Regions from separate parts of the Robertmurraya sp. GLU-23 genome, predicted to be linked through region 2. Evidence: riboswitches for the same ligand, from Rfam matches in the RefSeq annotation. Region 2 holds a riboswitch; each other region holds the start of a gene.
What was found. Region 2 has a riboswitch for S-adenosylmethionine ahead of ACVBAX_RS22905 (sugar ABC transporter substrate-binding protein). Riboswitches for the same ligand answer to the same signal wherever they lie in the genome.
Positions count from the first base shown of each region.

Region 1: it holds a riboswitch for S-adenosylmethionine, as region 2 does, so the genes downstream of both, ACVBAX_RS04540 (2,3-diketo-5-methylthiopentyl-1-phosphate enolase) here and ACVBAX_RS22905 (sugar ABC transporter substrate-binding protein) in region 2, are expected to answer to the same signal.
Region 3: it holds a riboswitch for S-adenosylmethionine, as region 2 does, so the genes downstream of both, ACVBAX_RS04245 (methionine biosynthesis PLP-dependent protein) here and ACVBAX_RS22905 (sugar ABC transporter substrate-binding protein) in region 2, are expected to answer to the same signal.

Region 1 is NZ_JBRKCV010000002.1:47,021-50,300, forward strand. It holds gene ACVBAX_RS04535 (aminotransferase class I/II-fold pyridoxal phosphate-dependent enzyme) at 120-1,295, shown strand; SAM riboswitch class I at 1,379-1,486, shown strand; gene ACVBAX_RS04540 (2,3-diketo-5-methylthiopentyl-1-phosphate enolase) at 1,575-2,807, shown strand; gene ACVBAX_RS04545 (2-hydroxy-3-keto-5-methylthiopentenyl-1-phosphate phosphatase) at 2,804-3,280, shown strand, end outside.
Region 2 is NZ_JBRKCV010000022.1:58,786-62,065, forward strand. It holds gene ACVBAX_RS22900 (sugar ABC transporter ATP-binding protein) at 1-140, opposite strand, end outside; gene ACVBAX_RS22905 (sugar ABC transporter substrate-binding protein) at 410-1,522, opposite strand; SAM riboswitch class I at 1,645-1,752, opposite strand; gene ACVBAX_RS22910 (cold-shock protein) at 2,146-2,346, opposite strand; gene ACVBAX_RS22915 (DNA alkylation repair protein) at 2,603-3,280, opposite strand, start outside.
Region 3 is NZ_JBRKCV010000001.1:825,126-828,405, reverse strand. It holds gene ACVBAX_RS04260 (gamma-glutamylcyclotransferase) at 1-727, opposite strand, end outside; gene sda (sporulation histidine kinase inhibitor Sda) at 916-1,050, shown strand; gene ACVBAX_RS04250 (hypothetical protein) at 1,125-1,361, opposite strand; SAM riboswitch class I at 1,528-1,632, shown strand; gene ACVBAX_RS04245 (methionine biosynthesis PLP-dependent protein) at 1,713-2,819, shown strand; gene metC (cystathionine beta-lyase) at 2,822-3,280, shown strand, end outside.

The DNA.
Region 1 (3,280 bases), on a different contig from region 2:
CCTTTTCTAAAAAAAATTAGTAAAAATACTTTACAAGTTGTCATTTACGATATACATTTGTGACTAGTTTTTCAATATAAACATTGCCAATTGCCCGAAAATATAAAGTAGGTGGAAAAATGATGATATATCCTCAATCAAAATTATTAAAAAGCTTACCTAAACAATTCTTCGCTTCACTTGTAGCAAAAGTAAATAAGCAGATCAGAGATGGTCATGATGTGATAAACCTGGGTCAGGGAAACCCTGATCAACCGACAGCTTCACATATCGTAAAAGCCCTGCAAGTGGCTGCAGAGAATCCGAATAATCACAAATACTCTCCCTTCCAAGGCTTCGCGTCATTAAAAGAGGCGGCTGCGACATTTTATAAAAGAGAATATAACGTAGATATCAATCCAGAAAAAGAAGTTGCCATCCTTTTTGGAGGAAAAGCTGGGCTTGTTGAAATCCCACAATGCCTATTAAATCCAGGTGAACATGTTCTCGTCCCTGATCCGGGTTATCCTGACTATTGGTCGGGGGTAGCTCTAGCACAAGCAGAAATGATAACCATGCCATTGAAAGAAGAAAATCATTTTCTTCCTGATTATACGGCTCTATCAGATAGCGAGCTAGAAAAGGCAAAGCTCATGTTCTTAAATTATCCGAATAACCCGACAGGCGCAATAGCAAATGCTAATTTTTTCGAGGATACAGTCGCGCTTGCCAAAGAGCACGAGATTTGTGTTGTTCATGATTTTGCATATGGAGCGATAGGCTTTAATGGTCATAAACCGATTAGTTTCCTACAAACAGAGGGTGCAAAAGACGTCGGGATTGAAATTTATACGTTATCTAAGACGTATAATATGGCTGGTTGGAGAGTAGGCTTTGCGGTTGGAAATGAAAGTGTCATTTCAGCTCTTAATTTGTTGCAAGACCATTTATATGTAAGTCTTTTTGGAGCTGTCCAAGAAGCGGCAGTTGCAGCATTAACTGAGTCTCAAAGTTGTGTACGAGAGTTAAATGTATTGTACGAATCTAGAAGAAACGTGTTTATCGGAGGACTTCAAGAATTAGGTTGGAATGTAGTAGCTCCGGAGGGGTCATTTTTTGCATGGCTAAAGGTTCCTACCGGTTATACATCGGAACAATTTTCAGATCTATTACTAGAAAAAGCACATATTGCTGTTGCCCCTGGAGTTGGGTTTGGTTCATGGGGTGAAGGCTATGTACGAGTGGGGCTGTTAACCTCGGAAGCGCGTTTGCGAGAAGCGGTTGAAAGAATATCAAAGCTCCAAATTTTTAGTTAATGTATTGACAGTCGAATTAAATTCTGGAATAATCAAAATCAATTGAAAGTATAAACAATAATTCCATAATGAAAACATTCGTTTTCTTATCAAGAGCAGGTGGAGGGACGAGCCCGACGAAACCCGGCAACCGACTTACAAGGTTTGTAAGCACGGTGCTAATTCTTGCAGCAAAGGCTGATAGATAAGGAGATGTTAGTTTACGATACTAACCTCTTCCTGATGACAAGAAGAGGTTTTTTTATGTCTATACGTATAAGAGAGAAAGGACGAAAGCAAATGAGTGAGATCATCGCAACGTACTTGGTGCATGACGCTAAACACAACCCTGAGAAAAAAGCAGAGGAAATTGCGCTTGGTTTAACGGTTGGTTCATGGACTCAATTACAAAAGCTTGAGCAAGAACAATTGAAAAAATATAAAGGTAGAGTTATTTCCACAGAAAAATTACACATAGATGAACAGACGAATGAAACGGTAGCGGTGTTAAAAATCGCCTACCCTTCAAATAACTTTTCGCTAGATCTTCCAGCTATTTTAACAACGGTGTTTGGAAAGCTGTCTCTTGACGGGAAGATTAAGCTGTTAGATCTTGATTTTTCAAAAGAGTTAAAAACGGCTTTTCCAGGTCCTAAGTTTGGTATTAATGGTCTAAGAGAGAAGCTAGGGGTATATGATCGTCCGTTATTGATGAGTATTTTTAAAGGAATTCTAGGGAGAGATCTTTCATTCCTTTTTAGCCAATTGCGCGAACAGGCATTGGGTGGAGTCGATTTTGTAAAAGATGATGAAATACTTTTTGACAACCCATTAACTCCTTTTGAACAAAGAATTACTGGTGGAAGAGAAGTTCTGCAACAGGTCTATGAAGAAACAGGACATCGTACCTTATATGCTGTGAATTTGACAGGACGTACGTCTCAATTAATTGACAAAGCTAAGAGAGCAAAAGAACTTGGCGCGGACTTACTATTATTTAATGTGTTTGCATATGGTCTTGATGTTCTTCAGGAATTACGAGAAGAAGAGGGTGTCGATCTTCCGATTATGGCACATCCAGCTGTGAGTGGAGCACTCACTTCGTCTGATGTATACGGAATTTCTCATTCCCTACTACTTGGAAAATTGTTGCGTTACGCTGGAGCCGACTTGTCTTTATTCCCATCTCCATACGGTTCGGTGGCTTTGGAAAAGAAAGCAGCATTATCGATTGCTGAAGCATTAACAGATCAATCAGAACCTATGAATAAGAGCTTCCCAGTGCCTTCAGCTGGTATTCATCCTGGACTTGTTCCACTTTTACTACAAGATTTTGGCTTAGATAGTGTCATTAATGCTGGTGGTGGCGTTCATGGGCATCCGGCAGGAGCGAAAGGTGGAGGTCTTGCTTTCCGCCAAGCGATTGAGCTATGTCAAAAAGGTCTGCCATTGAGAGAAAACTCACAGCAATATCCTGAGCTTGCAACCGCAATCGAACTGTGGGGAGTTACTGAGGTGGCGAAACCATCATGAGTAAGAAAATAGCTGTATTTTGTGATTTTGATGGCACGATTACTGAGAAGGATAACATTATTGCCATTATGAAAAGATTTGCACCTCCCGAATGGGAAGCGCTAAAAGACGCCATATTATCTGAGCGTATTTCAATAAGAGAAGGAGTGGGAAAGCTTTTCTCTTTGCTTCCTTCTTCAAAAAAAGAAGAAATCATTAAGTATGCGATTGAAAATGTTAAAATTCGCGAAGGATTTCCTGATTTTGTGAAGTTTTTGAAAGAGCAGGATATTCCCTTGTATATTGTTAGTGGTGGCATTGATTTTTTTGTATATCCCATTTTACAAGCTTACGGCCCTTTTTCAGGAGTGTATTGTAATGCTGCTGATTTTAGTGGTGAATATATCAATATTCTTTGGCCAAATGCATGTGATGAGCAATGCCAAAATGATTGTGGATGCTGTAAACCTAGTATTATACGTGGACTTAAAGAA
Region 2 (3,280 bases):
TTCATCAACGTTGATTTCCCAGCACCATTGGCTCCGATTAAGGCATGAGTTCTCCCGCTTTCAACTGAAAAATCCACCTCATTTAATGCTTTAACACCCGGAAATTCAATTGAGACATTCTTCATCTTTAAAGTGGTCATGATGTCACTGTCCTTTCAAAGAGACACTCTTTTTTTCTTTTTAAAAAGCTGTTTTCTAAAACATTGTTGCTTTTAGCACTACTTTATTGAAATAAAACACTTATTTTCTAAAAAGTCATAAGTCCATTGAACGTTTTAGAAAACAGGGGCTCTATATTTAAAGAGTAAGATTGAATACACGGGTAAAAAGCCGGCATTAGGGCTTTTTACAAAACAACAAACTTTACGAAAACAGCCTTTTAAAAAGAGAGTGTCTATCTACAAGTCCCTTACTTCTTATAATGTTCCTTTAGTGTCTTCATCCAGTCTTCCTCAAATTCTGATGATTGGCCCCATCCTTCAATGATTTCAGTTAGATTGACCATATTAACCGGATCTTTTGATTTTTGAAGGTCTTCTTGAGAGATTAGTGAAGCTTCCAAATCATACGTTTGTGGTGTTTCCTCTCCTGCTAATTTCTTTGCGAGTATTCTCATATTTACTGAACCTATCAACTTAGGATCAACAGCTGCGGTATATCTCCAAGCACTGCCTTCTCTTTGAATTTCCTGCAAATCAGCATTTGAAACATCGATTCCATAGATTTTCACTTCTTCTCTGCCAGCTTCTTTTAACGCACGAGCTGCACCGATAGCAAAAGCATCCCATGTTGCAAAAATCGCATCAAGTTCACCCTTAGGGTATTTATTTAACATTGCGGCAACGGCATTTTGAGTTTGAACACTAGTGTCAGCTGCTGCTACCCCAAAGCGCTCCACTTCTTTTATTCCAGGATTATTTGCTAAAACCTCTTCATAAACCTTATTTCGTCTAACCATAGGTGGGAATCCGTCCACCCATAGGTAAGCAATATTGGCTTCACCTTTTGTTTCTTTTACTAATTGGTCCAATGATAGAGTAGCTAATGCTTCATCATCCTGTGATACTAGAGTGACACCATCAACACTAGTTAAATTTGCATTCGAGTCAAATGCGACTACACTCTTTCCTGCGTCAACAATTTTCTGTATGTCATTCACGGTAGCATCATCGTCCCCGTGAGAAATAATAAATCCATCATAATCTTGAGTTAACGCTTGGTTAATCGCATCATGAAATTTCGCTGTATCTCCATTTGCAGTAAATACATCCACTTGGAATCCTAATGCTTCACCTTCTTGTTTTGCACCAGCTAAGAATTGTGCTGTGTGATCGTCTCCACCAATTTTACGAATAACTTTGATTTTCGGTTGGTCCCCATTTGCAAAGCGGTCAGGTACACCTTCAATCGGTGTGTTCGATCCTGTTGCTTCCTTTGTTTCTCCCCCTGTTGCACAGCCTGTAAGCAAAAGTGTTGCAGCGATCGCTGATACAAATGCACTTCTTAAAAATTTCTTCTTCATGATTCTTTCTCCCCTTTTTGTTTTTTGTCTTCTTACCAACGTTGCTCTTAGGAGAGTTTTTATAAAATATAAAAAACCTCTCCAGAAAAGAGAGGTTTCATCACAAAATAAGGACTACTCCTCTCTTATCTCTCAAAACAATTTCTTGTTTTGCAGGATTTAGCACCAATTCCATTCGGAACGGTTGCTGGGCGTCATCGGGCCAGTCCCTCTGCCACTCTTGATAAGAGAACGTATTTTATTCATTTACTTTAATAAAGTATAAAACTTAATTTAATATTCTATTAACAAAATGTCAATAGTATTTTCTAAATATTATTAATAGGTGTATTTTTCCAAAGATAGCAACAATAGATTCTTCGTATGTATTAAGCCCATCAAAAGGTCCACTTTACTCTAATAAAGATTATCACCGTCTCCGACAAATTGGTGAACTTTAGCGGAATTGAAAGCTATAATTAACACAAACATAATTAGGTGAATTCGTTAGGATGTGATACACTTTATCTACCATTTGATTTACTTGCTTACATTGTGCCCCACTCACTCAGTGAGTGGGGATCCTTGTATATAAAAAGAAAAAAACAGACTCTAAAAAGAGCCTGCTTAGTTTGTTTTTATTATTAAGCTTTACGCACGTTAGCTGCTTGAGCTCCACGTTGACCTTGCTCAACGTCAAAAGTAACTGCTTGACCTTCGTCTAAAGATTTAAAACCTTCGCCTTGGATAGCTGAGAAATGAACGAATACGTCTTCTCCGGCTTCACGCTCGATAAATCCGAAACCTTTTTCTGCGTTAAACCATTTTACTTTACCTTGTTCCATTTTGTTTCCTCCTGCTGTGTGCTTTACACACAATGTGTTACTATCCTTGGACTCAGTGATCATCAAGACGAAAAGTTAATCTTATACTATCCTTTACACCGAACAAAAATAATTCTTCTAAAGTTTAACATTTTTTATAAGTATTTGCAAGAACATATCCTCAGTATCCTGCAGGTTACGAGAAAAGCAAACTAAAAAACCTACATACGTCTAAATAAGAATATCTATAAAAGGCATTTATACATCAAAACGATTTTTAACATCTCACATACTTGCGTTTGAAACCAAGCTTCCCTCTATCCATTTCTTTTTGAATACTTTCGTATGCGTTTAGTAAACTGCTTTTTTTATTGTCCCGTTTAACTTCTACGATTCCTATTTCCTTTGAGGTCTCAACCGCCTTTTCATGTTGCGGCAAATAGGAAATCCCTACGGTGTATACAAAATTATTCATAGCTGATTTAGTTCGTTCTGGCGAATTATGAATCGTATTTTTTATCATATCAAGCATATTGGAAATCTTACTTTCGGAAAATTCCTTGTCTTTGCGATTTCCTAAAAGCCAGCAGTAGCAACTCCACCCAGCTGACATTCTCAACTCGTCACCACTTGCAATCCATTTATCCGCCACTTCTTGTGCAATATCTGACTCTGATAAAGTGACTGCCACCACGTAATCAGACAGCATATAAAAATACGCTCCGTCCATCCAACGATCAAAATCAGATTCAGTCATAGCTTTCGGGTCTGCAATAATGCCTGCAAAGTACATTGCATCGTAGTTACCTGTGGCATATAGCTCATCAGCTAGTTCTTGATTTATTTTTATTTTCTTTGCAATTGGTTTCATAGCACCTGTAGCCACGCCAAACAAGGGCTCGTGTGCACCATTGGAAATATACATTTTTTTCGTTCGTTCCTTACCGAGAGCTTC
Region 3 (3,280 bases), on a different contig from region 2:
TATACACATGGAATGTCAAAACATCCTTTAACATTTCTCCATCGATGTCCACATCTACAAAGGTTGGGCGATACCATCCTCCATAAAACCCCTCTCTACCAAATAAATACTCGACCCCTTCATATGGAGTTAAGTAAACTACCCCTTCGGTTTCACCACCATCTTCTACAATATCTGCTCTTCCGCCATCACTTACTCTGAAAAGATATTTCATGGAGTATCCCTTTAAAACAGCAGCACCGACGAGATTTTTAAAACAGTGATCTACCCCCGCTTTTCGGAATCGTTCATCATCCATACATGAACCATATGCAAAGTAATATACTTGGTCAGGACGATTTTTCATGAATCTATGTAACTTCCAATCACCGTGGGTGATTTTTTCAGCTTTGCTTGATTCATCCACATTCACATACACGAGCGCTACTTTAGTGCCTTTATCAGTATGAACGGTAACATTTGTTCTGTCATACAAATTAGACTCTTTACCCTCTTCATAATCCTCCAATGCGTCGAGCTGAGGTAAAAGGGTTTTACTAACTTCATATAACTCTCCATGCACCTTACCGGAATCATTGAGTTCTAGTGTAGGATAACCGTTACCTGTATCAAAAAGCTCACCGTTTACCCATGCCTGTTCAGCGATACAAGTAGCTTCTCTGATTAATCTGTGATTCGTTTCATGTCTTCTTAATGTACCATAAACAAAAAGTGTAATCGTATCCATCCTTCTCCCCCATCGTACAAACTATTTACCATATTTTATCATAAAAAAAACCATTACGTGAAAATCCTGTAACAGAATATTAATAATTTTATGGCAGTAAATCTGGAGTTTTGGGTTTTCAAATGGATTAAAACCCGATACAATGATAAAAAGCTAGAAAATTCAGTCCATTTTAAGGAGGCTTGCAAATGAAGATTATGAGTAATGAAATGTTAGTTGTCTCGTATCGGAATGCATTGAAGTCAGGTGAGGATAAAGAATGGGCGAAGTTTTTGAAGAAGGAAATTGAGAAAAGAAATTTGAAACCGACAATTAAATCATAGGACACAACCACCGGCACCCAAGTGCCGGTGGTTTTATTTTTTCCTACGAAAATAAACAAGACGAGTTTCCCCGTCTATAACTGATTGATCATATTTAAGTAAAGTTGTTGCGGTGGTTGACTGGAGAGACGTTTCTCCTTTTGAACTGATTCATTCATTTCTCTCATTTCAAGAGGAAAATCCACGTGACCACCTACAGGATAACCTTGAAGACCCTCACCTGATATAAACAATTCAATTCCATCCTCGGTAACAAAAAAGGCGTCTTCACTCAACATATACCGATGATGACATCTGCTTTTCGTTTGCATGAATTTCCCTCCACTTTTTGTTCTCAAACTTATTATATATTAAATGTTCTGAATATTCATATAGTAAATTTTAGGAAATTGTGAACAAAATTGTCGTTAATTTGTAAAAAAGATTGACACTTAGCGATTTACTGTAGTAAAGTTAGAAAAAATTAAATGTTTTGATTTCTTATCAAGAGAGGTCGAGGGTCTGGCCCTATGAAGCCTCAGCAACCATCAATTTTTTGAAAAGGTGCTAATTCCAGCAAGTATTTTACTTGGAAGATAAGAAGAATGGCTCATGTTGATAACAAAGTCTTCTTCTTAGAGAGAAGGCTTTTTTTTATTATTAGGATGTTGGGAGAGACTAAAATGTACAAAAATGAAACAAAGGTAGCACAGATCGGAAACAGAAGTGAAACTCAAACTGGGACAGTAAACCCACCTGTATACTTTTCGACAGCTTATCGACACGAAGGAATAGGCCAATCAACTGGATTTGATTATATTCGAACAGGTAATCCAACAAGAAAACTTGTAGAGGCAGCAATAGCTGATTTAGAAGGCGGTGACCAAGGATTTGCCTGTAGTTCCGGAATGGCTGCTATCACTACCATTCTTGCACTCTTTGAATCTGGCGACGAATGGATTGTATCAAGAGATTTATACGGTGGAACCTATCGAATTCTAGAGCAAGGATTTAAAAAATGGGGACTTTCAAGTACGTATGTACAAACTCATGATGTGAGCATTATCGAACAGGCTATTACAGAAAAAACGAAGGCCATATTCATTGAAACACCAACCAATCCTCTAATGGAAGAAACGGATATTCAAGCGGTTGCTGAACTAGCGAAGAAATATAATATATTATTAATTGTCGACAATACGTTTTACACTCCATTACTTCAAAGACCGATTGAGCTTGGAGCTGATATTGTCATTCATAGTGCTACCAAATACTTAGGTGGACATAATGATGTGCTAGCTGGCTTGATCGTTGGGAAAGGAAAAGAGGTTTGTGAACAGCTTGGATTCCACCACAACTCTATAGGAGCGGTTTTAAGTCCGTTTGACTCTTGGCTTCTTATTCGTGGGATGAAGACTTTAGCACTTAGAATGAAACAGCATGAAAAAAATGCAAGCGAACTTGCAAGCTTCTTAAAGAATCATGAAAATGTAGTAGATGTTCTTTACCCAGGCCGCGGAGGCATGCTATCCTTCCGAATTAAAAAAGAAGAGTGGGTTAATTCATTTTTACAAAATCTTAAGCTTATTACGTTTGCAGAAAGTCTTGGGGGTGTAGAAAGCTTCATTACATACCCAGCTACACAGACACACGCGGATATTCCGGAAGAAATTCGTTTTTCAATAGGCGTTTGTAATCGCCTGCTTCGTTTCTCTGTTGGTATTGAAGACGTGGAGGATTTAATTAAAGATATTGACCAAGCTCTTACTCGTTTAAGTTCGGAGGCATAAAAATGACAAAAGAACACAATTTCTCATTTGAAACAAAACTACTTCATAATGAACATAAATTTGATCCAACAAACGGTGCTGTTTCCGTTCCTATTCAACATGCATCCACCTTCCATCAGCATAGCGTCGATGAGTTTGGAAAATACGACTATGGTCGAAGTGCGAATCCAACTCGCGAAGCTTTTGAAACAGTCATTGCTAACCTTGAAGAAGGTACAAACGGATATGCCTTTTCATCAGGTATGGCAGCCATTTCGACTGCGTTTCTCCTTCTCTCTCAAGGAGATCATGTGGTGATCACAGAAGACGTGTATGGTGGGACCTACAGAATGGTGACGGAAGTTCTTTCGCGTTTTGGAATCGAGCACACATTTGTTGATATGACGGACCTCACAGAAGTTAAACAGGCGATTCGTCCGAATACAAAGGTTTTCTATGTAGAAACTCCTTCCAATCCCCTT